DNA from 2 places in the Polaromonas sp. UC242_47 genome. Region 2 is predicted to be linked to the other one. Evidence: riboswitches for the same ligand, from Rfam matches in the RefSeq annotation. Region 2 holds a riboswitch; the other holds the start of a gene.
The links. A riboswitch is a leader RNA that binds a small molecule or an ion and turns the genes downstream of it on or off. The one in region 2 is predicted to bind glycine.
Positions count from the first base shown of each region.

Region 1: another riboswitch for glycine. It lies ahead of ACHMXK_RS02175 (D-amino acid dehydrogenase); the one in region 2 lies ahead of gcvT (glycine cleavage system aminomethyltransferase GcvT).

Region 1 covers NZ_JBIOAO010000001.1:435,323-442,967, forward strand. Annotated here, with positions in the region: gene ACHMXK_RS02165 (PhaM family polyhydroxyalkanoate granule multifunctional regulatory protein) at 1-632, shown strand, start outside; gene ACHMXK_RS02170 (FIST N-terminal domain-containing protein) at 651-1,931, shown strand; gene ACHMXK_RS02175 (D-amino acid dehydrogenase) at 1,892-3,247, opposite strand; glycine riboswitch at 3,459-3,548, opposite strand; gene ACHMXK_RS02180 (helix-turn-helix domain-containing protein) at 3,586-4,317, opposite strand; partial or broken gene ACHMXK_RS02185 (MFS transporter) at 4,849-6,787, shown strand; gene ACHMXK_RS02190 (hypothetical protein) at 6,966-7,418, shown strand; gene ACHMXK_RS02195 (DUF2145 domain-containing protein) at 7,474-7,645, shown strand, end outside.
Region 2 covers NZ_JBIOAO010000001.1:1,704,043-1,711,687, reverse strand. Annotated here, with positions in the region: gene denD (D-erythronate dehydrogenase) at 16-1,065, shown strand; gene ACHMXK_RS08445 (TRAP transporter substrate-binding protein) at 1,363-2,334, shown strand; gene ACHMXK_RS08440 (TRAP transporter small permease) at 2,414-2,908, shown strand; gene ACHMXK_RS08435 (TRAP transporter large permease) at 2,973-4,250, shown strand; glycine riboswitch at 4,376-4,477, shown strand; glycine riboswitch at 4,498-4,599, shown strand; gene gcvT (glycine cleavage system aminomethyltransferase GcvT) at 4,615-5,775, shown strand; gene gcvH (glycine cleavage system protein GcvH) at 5,816-6,184, shown strand; gene gcvP (aminomethyl-transferring glycine dehydrogenase) at 6,318-7,645, shown strand, end outside.

The sequences.
Region 1 (7,645 bases), 1.3 Mb from region 2:
TGCAGTTCTGGCTGGACCAGAACGCCATGGCGCTGAAAGCCACCATCCAGGCGCTGGAGGTGCAGAAGATGACCCTGGCCACGCTCAAGGGCATGAACTTCAACATGGGCGATGTCGCCAATGCCTTTAAGCTCAAGGTCGCCGACACGGTGGCCGGCAGCGTGCAAAAAGTCGCCGACAAAGCCAAGGCCTTCTCGGGCCTGGAGACCCCGCCCCCTGCCGAGCCCAAGGCCAAACCCAAAGCCGGCAAAGCCGCCGCGGCGGCCCCCGGCGTGGTGGACCCGATGCAGTGGTGGGGCGCACTGACGCAACAGTTCCAGAACATCGCCACCACGGCCATGCAGGACGCCGCCAAAAAAACCGCCATGAGCGCCACCAAAAACATGGCCACCGGCCTGGCGAAAGACGCGGTGAAAGGTGCGACCGGCATGGCCAAGGACATGGCCAGAGGCATGGCCGATTCGGCGGGCAAAACCATGGCCCAGGGCGCCCGTTCGGCCATGAACACCGCGCTGCGCGGCGCGCAGGCCTGGCCCGCGCCGGGCGCGTCCACCACGACCCGGGCCAAAGCCAAACCCAAAACCGCGGCGCGTAAAACCGCACGCAAGACGGCGCCTAAACCGGCGCGATGATTTTCCTCTCGGGACCCCATGAAACTTTTTCCCTACGGCCACGCCACCCACCCGCAATGGCGGATGGCGGCTGGCCTTGTGCTGGCGCAGTTGCGCGCCCACATGGCCTTGCCGGCGTATGCGAGTGCGCCGACTTTGGGTTTGCTTTACATCACCGACCACTACGCCGCGCAGGCGCAGGAGATCCTGGATTTTCTGGGCGGCGAGTTGCCCGAGATCACCGACTGGGCCGGCACGGTGGGCATAGGCATCGCCTCCAACAACGTTGAATATTTCGACGAGCCGGCGCTGGCGGTGATGTTGTGTGGTTTGCCCAGCGACCAGTATCGCGTCTTCTCCGGTGTCTCGCCCCTGCCGCCGGCCAGCGCCACCCATTTCAAGGCGCATACCGCCCTGGTCCATGCCGATGCCAGCACACCTGATGTGGCCGAGCTGATCGACGAGATGGCCCAGCGCACCGGCAGTGGTTATGTGTTTGGCGGGCTCGCGTCCAGCCGCAGCAACGCGGTGCAGTTCGCACTCAGCGGCAACGGCAATGTCAAGGGGCAGGGCGCCGCCGGCGGGGTCTTCAGCGGCGGCCTGAGCGGCGTGGCCTTTGCCCAGGGCGCGGCCTTGATGTCGCGTGTGACCCAGGGCTGCCAGCCGATTTCCGGTGAACATGACATCACCGCCTGCGACGCCAATGTGGTCACCGCGCTGGACGGCGAAAGCGCGTTGGACGTGATGCTGGCCGACCTCGGCGTGTCGCTGGACAAGCCGCGTGATGCGCTGGAAAAAGTACGCACCACGCTGGTTGGCCTGCGCAGCGCCGATGACGCGCAGCAGGATGGCCGTATGCAGCGGCCCGGCCAGTTTGGCGCCGACGTGGTGGTGCGCCACATCATCGGCCTGGACCCGGCGCGCAGCGGCATTGCGATTGCCGACGTGCCCATGCTGGGCATGAAGCTGGCTTTTTGCGAACGCAACGTCGCGGCGGCGCGCGCCGACCTGGTGCGTGTCTGCGCCGAAATCCGCGAAGAACTGGAGCCCGAAGAAGTCAGCCTCGATGTCGCCAACGCCCTCAGCGGTTTACACGCCGACGCCGCGCCGCACCCGGCCCGGCGTATCGCCGGCGCGATTTACGTCAGTTGTTCGGGGCGCGGCGGACCACACTTCGGTGCGCCCAGTGCCGAACTGCAGATCGTGCGGCGCGCCTTGGGCGACGTGCCGCTGGTCGGTTTTTTCGCTGGCGGCGAGATCGCCCGCCACCAGCTCTACGGTTACACCGGCGTCTTGACGGTGTTCACCACCGGCGCCTGAACCCGGCCAGCCGCGACTGGCGAGCGTTGGGGCACAGCGCCCTGGAACGCAAAATCAAGCTCGGGCCTGCGGCCGCTCACGATGTCGGCCAGCGCCTTGCCCGAACCGCAGGCATGGGTCCAGCCCAGCGTGCCGTGGCCGGTATTCAGGAACAGATTGCTGATGCGGCTCTGGCCAATCAGCGGCACATTGCTGGGTGTGGCCGGACGCAGGCCGCTCCAGAATTGCGCGCGCTTCACGTCGGTCGCACCGGGGAACAGCTGCTGCACGCGCCGCACAATCGCCTGGCAGCGGGCCGCATTGAGCTGGCGGTCGTAGCCGTTGAACTCGGCGGTGCCGGCGATACGCAGCCGGTCTTCGGCCTCACCGTCGCTGCCTGGCGTGGTGTAGCGGCTGAACACCAGCTTGAACTCGTCGTCGGTCAAGGACACCTGGTAAGCGCGTGTGGGGTCTATCACCGGCAAGGTGACCGAATAACCCTTGGCGGGATAAATCGGCAACTTCAGGCCTATCGGCTCGGCCAGCGCCGCGCTGAAACTGCCGGCCGCCAGCACGTAGCTGTCGGCGGTCAGCTGCAGGTAGCGGCCTTGTGGATCGGTGGCCTCCACCGCGGTGATCTGATTGCCGTCCTTGAGCAGGCGTGTGATGTGGTGGCCCATCAAAAAGCGCACGCCGCGCGCTTCGCAGAGTTGGGCCAGGGCCAGCGTGAATTTGCGGGCGTCGCCCGACTCATCCTCGGCGGTGTAGGTGGCGCCTGCGAGTTGGCTGCGCAGGGTGGCCAGCGCCGGTTCTATGGCCACCGCCTCATCGGCCGAGATCACCCGGCGTTCGCAGCCCAGCTCGCGCATCTGGCGCGAAGGCTCCAGCGCGCCTTCGAACTCCTGCTGCGAGGTGTAGAAATGCAGAATGCCTTGCGTGCGCTGGTCGTAGTTGATGCCGGTGTCGCGCCGCAGCTGTTGCAACATGTCCCGGCTGTAACTGCCGAGCTGGACGATCTGGCGGATGTTGTGGCGGGTGCGGGCCGGTGTGCATTCGCGCAGGAACTGCAAACCCCAGGCCCACTGGCGCGTATCGGCCCGCAAGCGGAACAGCAGCGGTGCATCTTCCTTGCCCAGCCATTTGAGCACCTTGAACGGGGCGCTGGGGTTGGCCCAGGGTTCGGCATGGCTGACCGAAATTTGCCCGCCGTTGGCGTGGCTGGTTTCTGCCGCCGGCGAGGTTTGGCGGTCGATGACGGTGACCTCATGGCCGAGTTGTGAAAGATACCAGGCCGAGCTGACGCCGAGCAGGCCGCTGCCGAGAACAATAACGCGCATTTTGATAACCTTTTAGACAGTGGGTCCAAGCAGAACGGGCGCAGCTAGCTATCAAATGGATAGCGTGTTGACGCCGGAAACGGGTGTCGTTCTGTTGGTTGCCGCTCCCCCTGTCCTTGGTACCTGAGAGATTCACGCCGCAGCGGGCGCTGCGGGTTTGCTCCTTCGGTGCGATGCATCAAGGTGATGCAAAGGCTCTCCAGACGGCTATTTTCAGCATGCAGTACGGGACCTGAGCGTGTATGGGAGTTTGCGCCTTCGGTGGGACGCCTGGGGGCGTCCACTCTCCTGCATGAGAGCCCGATTCTCCCCGAAGCCGGGCCGGCTTGTCAAAGTGTTTAACGTCGCAAGGCCGCAAACGCTTCAAACTCCCAGCTGCGCATGGCCAGCAGCAAGGTGTAACCCTCGCGGTCCTTGTCGGCCAGTTTCTGGTCGGCCTGGTGCTGCTGCGCAAAGTCCTGCGCCACGCGTTGCATACGTTCCATGAAGGAGGGCGCCAGGCTGCGGCTGATGGCGCCATGCACCAGCAGCAGGCCTTCACCGCTGCCGTCAAAGCCGCCGGAAAAATAATCCAGCAAGGCGTTGTCGCGAAAATAATCCATCACCGGGCCATGCGGCCGCCAGCGAAAAGTCTTGGCGAGTTTGAGCCGGTAACGGTTCAGGGCCTTGAGTTCGATGATGCCGATGCGGTCCAGCTGCGCCAGGTAAGTGATGCACTCGGCCTCGGTCACGCGGTAGCTGCCGGTGATCTGTTCCAAGGTCCACTGCGACAAGACACAAATGGCGGTCAGCAGCAGTTTCTTGTCGGCCACCACGGCTTTTTCCTGCGCTTCGGTGAGTTCCGCCAGCAAAGGCTGGGTGTCGGCGACCCGCCGCGCGAGATCGGCAAAGTCCAGTTTCAGGGCGCGGCAAATCGCATCCACCCGCGACAGCGGCATGTCACCCCGCGACAACATCCGTTTGACGCTTGACTCGGCCATGCCGAGTGCGCGCGCCAGGTCTGCATACGTCATCTGGGCGGATTTGAGCTCCTTTTTCAGGGCAGTCACCAGGTCAGCGCTTGTGCTCATCAGAACTCCTTGGTATCAATGGTCGATACTTTAAGTCTTCTGGTGTGATCTTGTATCGATAAGGAGGGGCAGAGGGCGTTGGTGAGAACAGACTGCGCCCACCTCTTGAAAGGGCTGCGCATGGCATTGATTTTCGAAATACCAAAGATCCAGGGCCGCGGAAAAATCAGGGCAGAATCCGGGGCACTGAGCTGCCAACGGGGCAGGCCCTCCAGGCAGCCTTGGAGCCTGTTTACGTTCTCCATGGGGTCGCGTTGGGGCGCAATCGGGATGAGTTGTTCGCCAAGATCTCGCCGCATGGGCTGATGTCCATGCAAGGGATTTGGTGGGCAAATCGCCCGATTTCGCCCCAACCCGGAGGGCAGGTGGCTTTTCGGGCGGTCTGCTGCGTTGCGGCGCTTGCCAATAGCTCGCTATTGGCGGCGCACCGCGCCTTGCAGCCCATCCCGAAAAGTCATCTGCGCGGCCCCATGGAGAGCGTAAACAGGCTCAAAGAGCGTGTCGCACAAGCATTGAAAAGAGGAGTTCGTCATGAGTGTTGATTCCGCCGCACCGGTGCCCTCGTCCGCGCACGAACACCCGAACCAGTTCGCACTGCTCAAGCAGCGCCGTTTTGCGCCTTTTTTCTGGACGCAGTTTTCCGGGGCCGCCAACGACAACCTGTTCAAGTTCGCGTTCACCGTGATGGTGACTTACCAGTTGCAAGTGAGCTGGCTGCCGCCCGCGATGGCGGGGCTGGTGATTGGGGCGCTGTTCATCCTGCCCTTTTTGCTGTTTTCGGCCACCAGCGGGCAACTGGCCGACAAGTACGAAAAACGCACCCTGATTGTTTTTGTGAAGCGCCTGGAGATGTTGATCATGGCGCTGGCGGCCTGGGGTTTTTTCAGCGCCGACGTGTCTATCCTGCTGGGCTGCACCTTCCTCATGGGCCTGCATTCCACCTTGTTCGGGCCGGTCAAGTTCGCCTATTTGCCGCAACACCTGGGCGAGCGTGAACTGATGGGTGGCAACGGCATGGTGGAGATGGGTACCTTTGTCGCCATTTTGCTGGGCAATGTCGCCGGCGGTCTGATCATTGCCGTGCCCGAGATCGGAGCCCACCATGTGGGTTTCAGCTGTGTCGGCCTGGCCCTGCTGGGGCGTGCGGTTGCGCACTATATTCCGGTGTCGCCGGCGACCGATCCTGGGCTCAAGATCAACTGGAATCCGTTCACCGAGACGGTGCGCAATCTCCGGCTCGCCCACGAAAACATCGTGGTTTTCCGCTCCCTGCTGGGCATCAGCTGGATGTGGTTTTTCGGCGCGGTGTTCCTGAGCCAGTTCCCGAGTTTTGCCAAGGAAGTGTTGCATGGCAACGAGCAGGTCGCGTCTTTGCTGCTGGTGGTGTTTTCCATCGGTATCGGCACCGGCTCGCTGCTGTGTGAAATGCTGAGTCGCCGCCATGTGGAGATCGGTCTGGTGCCGTTGGGCGCCATCGGCATGAGTGTGTTTGCAGTGGACCTGTATTTCGCGTCGCGCGGCCTGCCGCCCGCAGCCACGGCGCTGAGCCTGACGGAATTTCTTGCCGCGTCGGCGCATTGGCGCGTGCTCGCCGACCTGACCTTGTTGTCGCTGTTCGCCGGTCTGTACAGCGTGCCCATGTACGCGCTGATCCAGCTGCGTGCGCAGCCCACACACCGGGCCCGCATCATCGCGGCCAACAATATTCTCAACGCGCTGTTCATGATCGCCAGTTCGGTGATCGCGGGGGGTGTTGCTGCAACTTGGCATGACGATCCCGCAAATCTTCCTGCTGGTTGGCCTGGCCAATGCCGTGGTGGCCTTGTACATCTTCCTGCTGGTGCCTGAATACCTGCTGCGCTTTATCGCCTTGTTCGCCTCGCGTTGTGTCTACCGCTTCAAGGTCCGGGGCGAGGACAACATCCCCGTCCAGGGGCCGGCCGTGTTGACCTGCAACCACGTGAGTTTTGTCGACCCGGTGCTGCTGATGGCCGCCAGCCCCCGGCCGATTTATTTTTTGATGGACCACCGCATCTTCAACATGCCGGTGCTGGGCTGGTTGTTCCGGCTGGCCAAGGCGATTCCGGTGGCACCGCGCGCCGAAGACCCGGCGGCCTACGACGCAGCCTTTGAAGCGGCGGCCCAGGTGTTGCGCAACGGCGATTTGTTGGCCATCTTCCCGGAGGGTGGCATCACCCGGGACGGCACCTTGCAGGAGTTCAAGGGCGGCATCATGAAAATCCTGGAGAACGCCGAGCGGGATGGCCTGACCGTGCCGGTGGTGCCCATGGCGTTGACCAATTTGTGGGGCTCGTTCTTTAGCCGGGTCGAACAGGGCGGGGCCATGGTGCGGCCCTTCCGCCGCGGTTGGCTGAGCCGGGTGGGCCTGAATGCCGGGGCGGCCATGCCGCCGACGCAGGTGCAGCCCGAGGCCTTGCGGGCCCGGGTGATGGCTTTGCTCAAGGCTTAAAAAGTATCAAATAGAGATACGCTTGGGTTCCTGGAAAATCGTTGTATCTCTATTTGCCTTGTTTTCGGCGCGGCCAAGGCACATTGGCAACTCCTCCACTTTTTCAAAGGTTTTTATGTCCATGCGCTTCCCCAAACAGTCAAGCTCCAACGGTGTCAACGTTGAAAAGGCAGGCCTCATGAAAAAGCCATTCGCTGCATTATTGATAGCTGTCTGCGTAGCCGTGGCGGGGGCTGGCACCTCATTGGATGCCCAAGCGCAAAGCGAAGCCTCGGCCTTGAGCGCCGTGTCGGCCTTGCCTGTGGCCTCTGTGGTGGCCAGTTCGGCCGCCAGCCAGGTGGCCGCCGTGCCGCTGGCGCTGTCCGCCGCCGGCGCGGTGCTGGTCGTCAAGGCGGTGGAAGTGTCGGCGCGCGGCACGGTGTATGTGCTGGAACGTATGTCCGATGGCGCCAAGGCCAGCGTCGAAATGGTGGGCAAAGGGGTGGGCACGGCCTCGGTGGCGGTCGGGACGGCGGTCACGGTCAGCGCCATCACGGCCGGGGTGGTGTTGTCGGTGGCGGGCCAGGCCATTGCCTTTATTCCGAATGAGCTGGGGCGCGCCTTGCTGCACAACCAGCGCCTGACCAACTAAGGGCATGTTGATGAACACCTGGATGAAAAAGGCGCAGGCTGTCTGCCGAGCCCTCATGCGACGTACCGGTCTGCTGCTGGTCTGGGCGGGGCTGCTGGTGGGGCCGGCCGCGCATGCCGGGCGCTCTTGCGAGGAGGCGAAGCCGCCGCAGGCCCAAACCGTGGTGCGCAGCCTGAACTTGGCCGCAAGCACACTGGCCGCGCTGGATGCCAGCGGCCAGCAAGTCG
Region 2 (7,645 bases):
GAAAGTTTAAAAAGCATGAACATTGTCATCACCGGCGGCGCCGGATTTCTGGGCCTTCGCCTGGCCCGCACACTGCTCCAGCAAAATACACTCGCGCTTGCCGGCAGCACAGCCCAGGCCATACGCCGCCTCACCCTGGTTGATCGCGTGGCACCGCCGGCCGACCTGCTGGCCGACAGCCGGGTACAGGTCCTCGAAGGGGATTTGAATGCCCTGCTGGCGTCGTCGCCCGTCATCACCGAAGGCACGGACCTGGTTTTCCATCTGGCCGCAGCGGTCAGCGGTGAATGCGAAGCCGACTTCGACCTGGGCATGCGCAGCAACATCGACGCCACACGCGCGCTGCTGGAAGCCTGCCGCCAGCTGAAACATGCGCCTACCGTGGTGTTTGCCAGTTCACTGGCGGTGTTCGGCAACTCGCCCGAGCAGCCGCTGCCCGCGGTGATCACCGACACCACGCTGCCGACGCCGCAAAACAGCTACGGCATCCAGAAATTTATCGGCGAGCAACTGGTGGCCGACTATGCACGCAAAGGGTTTGTACGCGGGCGCAATGTGCGACTGATGACCGTCAGCGTGCGACCCGGCAAACCCAACGGCGCAGCCTCCAGCTTTTTGAGCGGCATGATCCGCGAGCCGTTGGCCGGTATCCGCGCGGCATGTCCGGTGCCGCCGGAAACACCGGTGGCCTTGTCGTCGCCCAGCCGCACCATTCGTGGCCTGATCCGCGCGGCCGAAGCCAGTGATGCCGACTGGGGCGCACGCACGGCCATCAACCTGCCGGCTCTCAAAACCACCGCGGGCGAGATGGCCGCGGCGCTGGAACGCGTGGCAGGCTCCGCCGTCGCTGCCCTGATCGACTGGACGCCCGACGCGGCGATTGCCAACATCGTCACCAGTTGGCCAGCCCACATCGATGCCGCGCGCGCACGCCAACTGGGACTGCTGCCGGATGCCAATTTCGACGCCATCATTGCCGAGTACCTAGAGCCTGTTGACGATCTCCATGGGGCCGCGCAGGTGTCTTTTCGGGATGGGCTGCAAGGCGCGGTGCGCCGCCAATAGCTGGCTATTGGCAAGCGCCGCAACGCCGCAGAGCGCCCGAAAAGGCACCTGCCCTTCGGGTTGGGCGAAATCGGGCGATTTGCCCACCAAACCTTTTGCATGGGCATCAGCCCATGCTGCGAGGTCTTGGCGATCAACTCATCCCGATTGCGTCCCAACGCGACCCCATGGAGATCGTCAACAGGCTCTTTAGCGAAAACCCCGACACCAGCCGGCTAAAGCAACAGTAATAATGCAAAGTGCACTTACGGTCTGGTCCACGCTGCGGCCGGTTTTCCTTATCCTCCCGGAGACTCCATGAAACTCAGCAAGCTCATCATCGGCATGTCCATCGCCATCGGTTTTGTGGCCAGCGCCACAGCGCAGACCACAATGCGAATCAGTATCTCGACGGCACAGAACTCGCACCAGGGCGTGGCGATTGATACCTTTGCCAAGGAAGTGGAAAAACGCACCGGTGGTCGTTACAAGGTCCAGACCTTTTACAACGGCTCCCTGGGCGGCGAACGCGAGTCGATTGAGGCGGTGCAACTGGGCACCCAGGAGCTGGCTTTCAGCTCGACCGGCCCCATCCCCAACTTCGTGCCTGAAACCAAAATCCTCGACGTGCCTTTCCTGTTTCGCGACAAGGCCCATGCACGTGCCGTGCTGGACGGCCCCATCGGCCAGGACATGTTGACCAAGTTCGACGCCAAGGGTTTCAAGGCGCTGGCCTGGGCCGAAAACGGCTTCCGCCACATGACCAACAGCAAGCGCGACGTAAAAGAGCCAGCCGACCTCAAGGGCCTGAAGATGCGCACCATGGAAAACCCGGTGCATATTGCCGCCTACAAGGGTTTCGGCATCATCACCACGCCCATGGCTTTCCCCGAGGTCTTCACCGCCTTGCAACAGGGCACGGTGGATGGCCAGGAAAATCCTTTGTCAGTCATCATTTCGGCCAAGTTTGACCAGGTGCAAAAACACCTGTCGCTGACCGGCCACGTTTATTCGCCCTGCATTTTTGTGATGAACAAGGCCTCGTTTGACAAACTCAGCGCGGCCGACAAACAGGCTTTCCTGGAAGCCGCCAAAGAAGGCGCCAAGGTCAACCGCGCCCGCGTGGACGAGGACGATGCCAAAGGTGTGGCCGACCTGCGCGCCAAAGGCATGACCGTGATCGACACCCTGGACAAAGCCAAATTTGTCACCGCCCTGGCCCCGGTCAATGCCGATTTCGAAAAGCAGTTTGGCAAGGCCAACATCGACAAAATCCGCAGCGTCAAGTAAACGCTACGATTTTGATAGCTATCTGCGCCCGCAGTCATTGGACTGGCGGGCGTTTTTATTCTCAAGCTAGCGAGACATCATGAAGCAGGCTTTTTTAAGGTTCGAGCGCCGGAGCACCGGTCTGGCCATGGTCGGCGCGTGCGCCATGCTGGCGATCGCGTCGACGCTGGGCATGTTCCAGATCATCACGCGTTTTGTACTTGAGCAACCGGCCGAGTGGACCGAAATCCTGATCCGCCTGAGCCTGATCTGGATGGTGTTTCTCGGCATTCCCGCTGCCTTTAGGCAAGGCGCCATGGTCAGCGTGGATGTGTTGTACCGCTGGAGCCCGCCCAAAATCAAACGTGGGCTGGACTGGCTGGTCTGCCTGGCCGCGCTGACACTGATCGCCGTCATCATCTGGTGGGGCTGGGACTATTCCCTGCGCGGCCGTGTTCAGTCCATGGCCGGACTGGAATCCATCTCGATGTTCTGGGGTTATGTGGCCATGCCGGTGGGCGGCCTGTTCTGCGTCATCGGCATCATCGGCAACCTGATCGATCCCCAGCGCCAGGAACTGGAAACCGCCACATGAGCCACGCACCAACCAACGCAAATCGCCGCATGTCTGGCACCGTATTTTTCAAGGGAATCGCACAATGACCGCTGTCATGTTGACCACCATGATCGTGTGTTTCGCACTGACCATTTCCGTGGCCGTCTCCATCGGCCTGGCGGCCGTGTTTGGCATTCAGGCCAGCAACGCCAATATGCTGATCTCGGTGAAGGAAATGTTCTCCGCGATCAACAAGTTCCCGCTGGCCGCGATTCCGTTTTTTATCCTGGCCGGCAACCTGATGGAAACCGGTGGCATTTCGCGCCGGCTGGTGGAGTTTGCCAAAAGTATCGTCGGCGGCGTTCAGGGCGGCCTGCCCATGACCTGCGTGTTGACCTGCATGATTTTTGCGGCGGTTTCGGGCTCTTCGGTGGCCACCACCTTTGCCGTCGGCGCCATCCTGATCCCCGCGCTGATCAAACACGGCTACCCGACCAGTTACGCCGCAGCCTTGCAGGCGACCAGCGCCGAACTGGGTGTGATCATCCCGCCGTCCATCCCCATGATTCTGTACGGCGTCAGCGCGGAAGTCTCGATCGGCGAGTTGTTCATTGCCGGCGTCGGCCCGGGCATTTTTATCAGCATCGCCCTGATGGCCTTTGTCTACGTGTATTGCAAACTCAAGGGCTGGGGCAAAAACGACGGTGACGGCCGTCTGAGTTTTGGCAAGGCCACCTGGCAGGCAGGCTGGGCCTTGCTGATGCCAGTCATCATTCTGGGCGGCATTTATGGCGGCATCTTCACACCGACCGAGGCCGCGGCCGTGGCCGTGTTTTACGCACTGGTGGTCGGCGTGGTGATTTACCGCGAGATCAGCCTGCCGAACCTGGTGCAGGTCCTGCGCAAATCCGTGATCTCCAGCGCCGTGATCATGTTCATCATTGCCAATGCGGGGCTGTTTGCCTTCCTGATCACCCGCGCCGGTGTGCCCGATGCGATTGGCCGCTGGCTGCAAGAAGTGCTGCAGTCGCCCGCGCTGTTCCTGCTCGGGGTGAACGCCGCCTTGTTCATCATCGGCATGTTCATCGAAACCAGCGCCGCCATCATTGTGCTGGCGCCCATCCTGGCACCAGTGGCCATGCATTTCGGCATCGACCCGGTGCATTTCGGCATGGTCATGGTGGTCAACCTGGCACTGGGCATGATCACGCCGCCGTTCGGGGTGAACCTGTTTGCGGCCTGCACGGTAGCGCGGATTTCGCTGGATCGGATCGTCACTCACCTGATACCTTTTGTGCTTGTGATCCTCGGCTGCCTTATGGTGATTACCTACTTCCCGGCACTTTCCTTGACCCTGCGCGACCTCGTTTACGCCAAATAAACAGGGCCCCAGGTGCGCCCACCTCGTGGGGGTTCGCGGCCCGCCGAGGGAGCGCATTTTTCCTTGGGGCGCTCCCTCGAAAAATTGACTTCCATGCGCGGACGCCCCCCAGGGCTTGGGCTACACTTACCCGGTCAGGAGAGAGTTTTCACATGAAAACCGCCGAAGGCGCATGCACCCCCTTTCTGGTGTGCTGAACGCTCAGGCAAAAGGACTGGCAACCGTTGTTGGGCATGTGCTGCCGGCAACGTTCCCTACTGGAGAGAGGCTGCCTTCAAGGCAGCCCACCGAAGGAGCAAACCTGCATCGCCAGGTGAATCTCTCAGGTAAAGCGGACAGCAGGGGCAGCCCATGATTTTTTATCATGGATAACGCTTTGCCCCGGAGAACGCCTGTGTCCGCTACCGATTCCCCTCTGCTGAAAACACCGCTGCATGAGCTCCATGTAGAGCTTGGCGCACGCCTGGTGCCGTTTGCGGCTTACGCCATGCCGGTGCAATACCCGGCCGGCCTGATGGCCGAGCACCACCACACCCGCAAGGCCGCCAGCCTGTTTGATGTGTCGCACATGGGCCAGTTGCGCCTGGTCGGACCGGATGCGGCCGCCGCGCTGGAAACCTTGATGCCGGTCGATGTCATGGACCTGGCGGTCGGCAAGCAGCGTTACGGCCTGCTGCTCAATGACGAGGGCGGCATCATCGACGACCTGATGTTTTTCAACCGCGGAGATGATATTTTTGTCATCGTCAACGGCGCCTGCAAGGTCGGTGACATCGCGCATATCCAGGCCAAAATCGGCAGCCGCTGCGAGATCATCCCCCTGCCCGACCTGGCGCTGCTGGCACTGCAGGGCCCACAGGCCGTTACCGCACTGGCGCGCCTCGCCCCCGATGTTGAAAAACTCGTTTTCATGACCGGCGGTCATTTCAAGATCGCGGGTTGCGACTGTTTCCTCACACGCAGCGGCTACACAGGCGAAGACGGTTTTGAAATCTCGGTGCCGGCGGCACAGGCCGAGACACTGGCCAGAGCCCTGCTTGCCCAACCCGAAGTCAAACCCGCCGGTCTGGGCGCACGCAATTCATTGCGCCTGGAAGCCGGCTTGTGCCTGTACGGCAACGACCTGGACACCAGCACCACGCCGGTGGAAGCCGGCCTGAACTGGGCGATGCAGAAAGTGCGTCGCAGCGGCGGCGCACGCGCCGGTGGTTTTCCGGGTGCCGACAAAGTGCTGGCGCAACTGGCAGACCCCGCGGCCCTGACACGCAAACGCGTGGGCCTGATCGCGCTGGAACGTGTGCCGGTGCGCGAACACACCGAGTTGCAAAATACCGACGGCCAGCGTATCGGCGAAGTCAGCAGTGGCCTGCTGGGGCCGACAATCGCCCAGCCAATCGCCATGGCTTATGTGGCGCCCGCGTATGCCACGCTGGGCACCAAAGTCAACGCCATCGTGCGTGGCAAACCCGTCGCCATGGAAGTGACGGCCATGCCTTTTGTTCCCAACCGCTATTTCCGCGGCTGATATCAACCGACTCTAACGACCTCAATTAACGGAGAAAACCATGATCAAGTACACCGAAGACCACGAATGGCTCAGCGTGACCGGCGACATCGCCACCGTCGGCATCACCGTCCATGCGCAAGACGCATTGGGTGACGTGGTGTTTGTGGACCTGCCTGCCGTCGGCAGCACGTTTGCGCAAAAAGCCATTGCCGGCGTGGTGGAGTCGGTCAAGGCCGCCGCCGATGTTTATATGCCTGTCAGCGGCGACATCACCGAAGTCAATGAAGCCCTGCGCGACGACCCGTCGCTGGCCAACAGCGACCCGCTGGGCGCCGGCTGGTTCTTCAAGGTCAAGCTGTCGGATGCCAAGCAGCTGGACGCGCTGCTGGACGAAGCGGCTTACGCCGCGTTTGCCAAAGACGCATAAATAGCTGCCCCCACGCTTGTCGCTTCGCGGGCCTTCGGCGTTGCGCTGCCCCTTTCACCCGGAGAAGGGGCCAATTTTTTTAGGGCGGCCCGCCGAAAAATTGCCTCGTCCCCATTCAATGGAAAGAATCCCCATGTTGATGTCAACCGCCAAGCCGCTGGGCGAGCTTGAAAATCCTGCTGAATTTATCGCCCGCCACATCGGCATTGATGCGGCGGACGAGGTCCACATGCTCAAGGTGGTGGGCTCCGCCTCGCGCCGCGAGTTGATCGACGGGATTGTTCCGCGCTCCATCGCGCGCCAAAGTGCCATGGCGATTCCGGCGCCGGTGACCGAGGCAGCAGCGCTCAAGCAGCTCAAGGCGATTGCGGCCAAAAACCAGGTCTTCAAAAACTTCATTGGCCAGGGCTATTACGGCACCTACACACCGGGCGTGATTTTGCGCAACGTGCTGGAAAACCCCGCCTGGTACACCGCCTACACGCCTTACCAGGCCGAAATTTCGCAGGGCCGCATGGAGGCGCTGGTCAACTTCCAGACCATGGTCTGTGACCTGACCGGCATGCCGATTGCCAACGCGTCCATGCTCGACGAAGCCACCGCCGCCGCCGAAGCCATGACCCTGGCCCAACGCAGCGTCAAAAGCAAAAGCAATGTGTTCCTGGTGGCCGGCGACTGCCACCCGCAAACGATTGAAGTGATCCAGACCCGCGCCAAACCGCTGGGCATCGAGGTCAAGGTCAGCACCGCTTCCAGCACCCTGCCCATGATGATGGCCGAGGGCAATTATTTCGGCGTGCTGGCGCAGTACCCCGCCACCACCGGCAGCATCCATGACTTGCGGCCGCTGGCCGGCCACGCCCATGCCGATGGCGCCGCCCTGTGTGTCGCCGCCGACCTGCTGGCGCTGACCCTGCTCACGCCGCCTGGTGAGTGGGACGCCGACATCGTGTTAGGCACCACCCAGCGTTTTGGCATGCCCATGGGCAACGGCGGCCCCCATGCGGCTTACCTGGCCTGCCGCGACGAGTTCAAACGCTCACTGCCCGGCCGCCTGGTCGGCGTCAGTGTCGACAGCCACGGCAACCCAACCTACCGCCTGGCACTGCAAACCCGCGAGCAACACATTCGCCGCGAAAAAGCCACCTCCAACATCTGCACCGCCCAGGTGCTGCCCGCGGTGATGGCCAGCATGTATGCGGTGTATCACGGCCCGCAAGGCCTGAAACGCATCGCCGAACGTGTGGCGGCCTACACCGCGATTTTTGTGCAAGGCCTGAAGGAGCTGGGTTACGAGATCACCAATACCGGCGCCTTTGATTCGGTCACCATCAAGACCGGAGACGCTACTAATTTAATAGCTGATCGCGCCCGCCAGTCGGGGGCTAACCTGCGATTTCGCTTAAACAATCACCTGGGTGTGTCGCTGGACGAAACCACCAGTCGCAAAGACATCGAGCT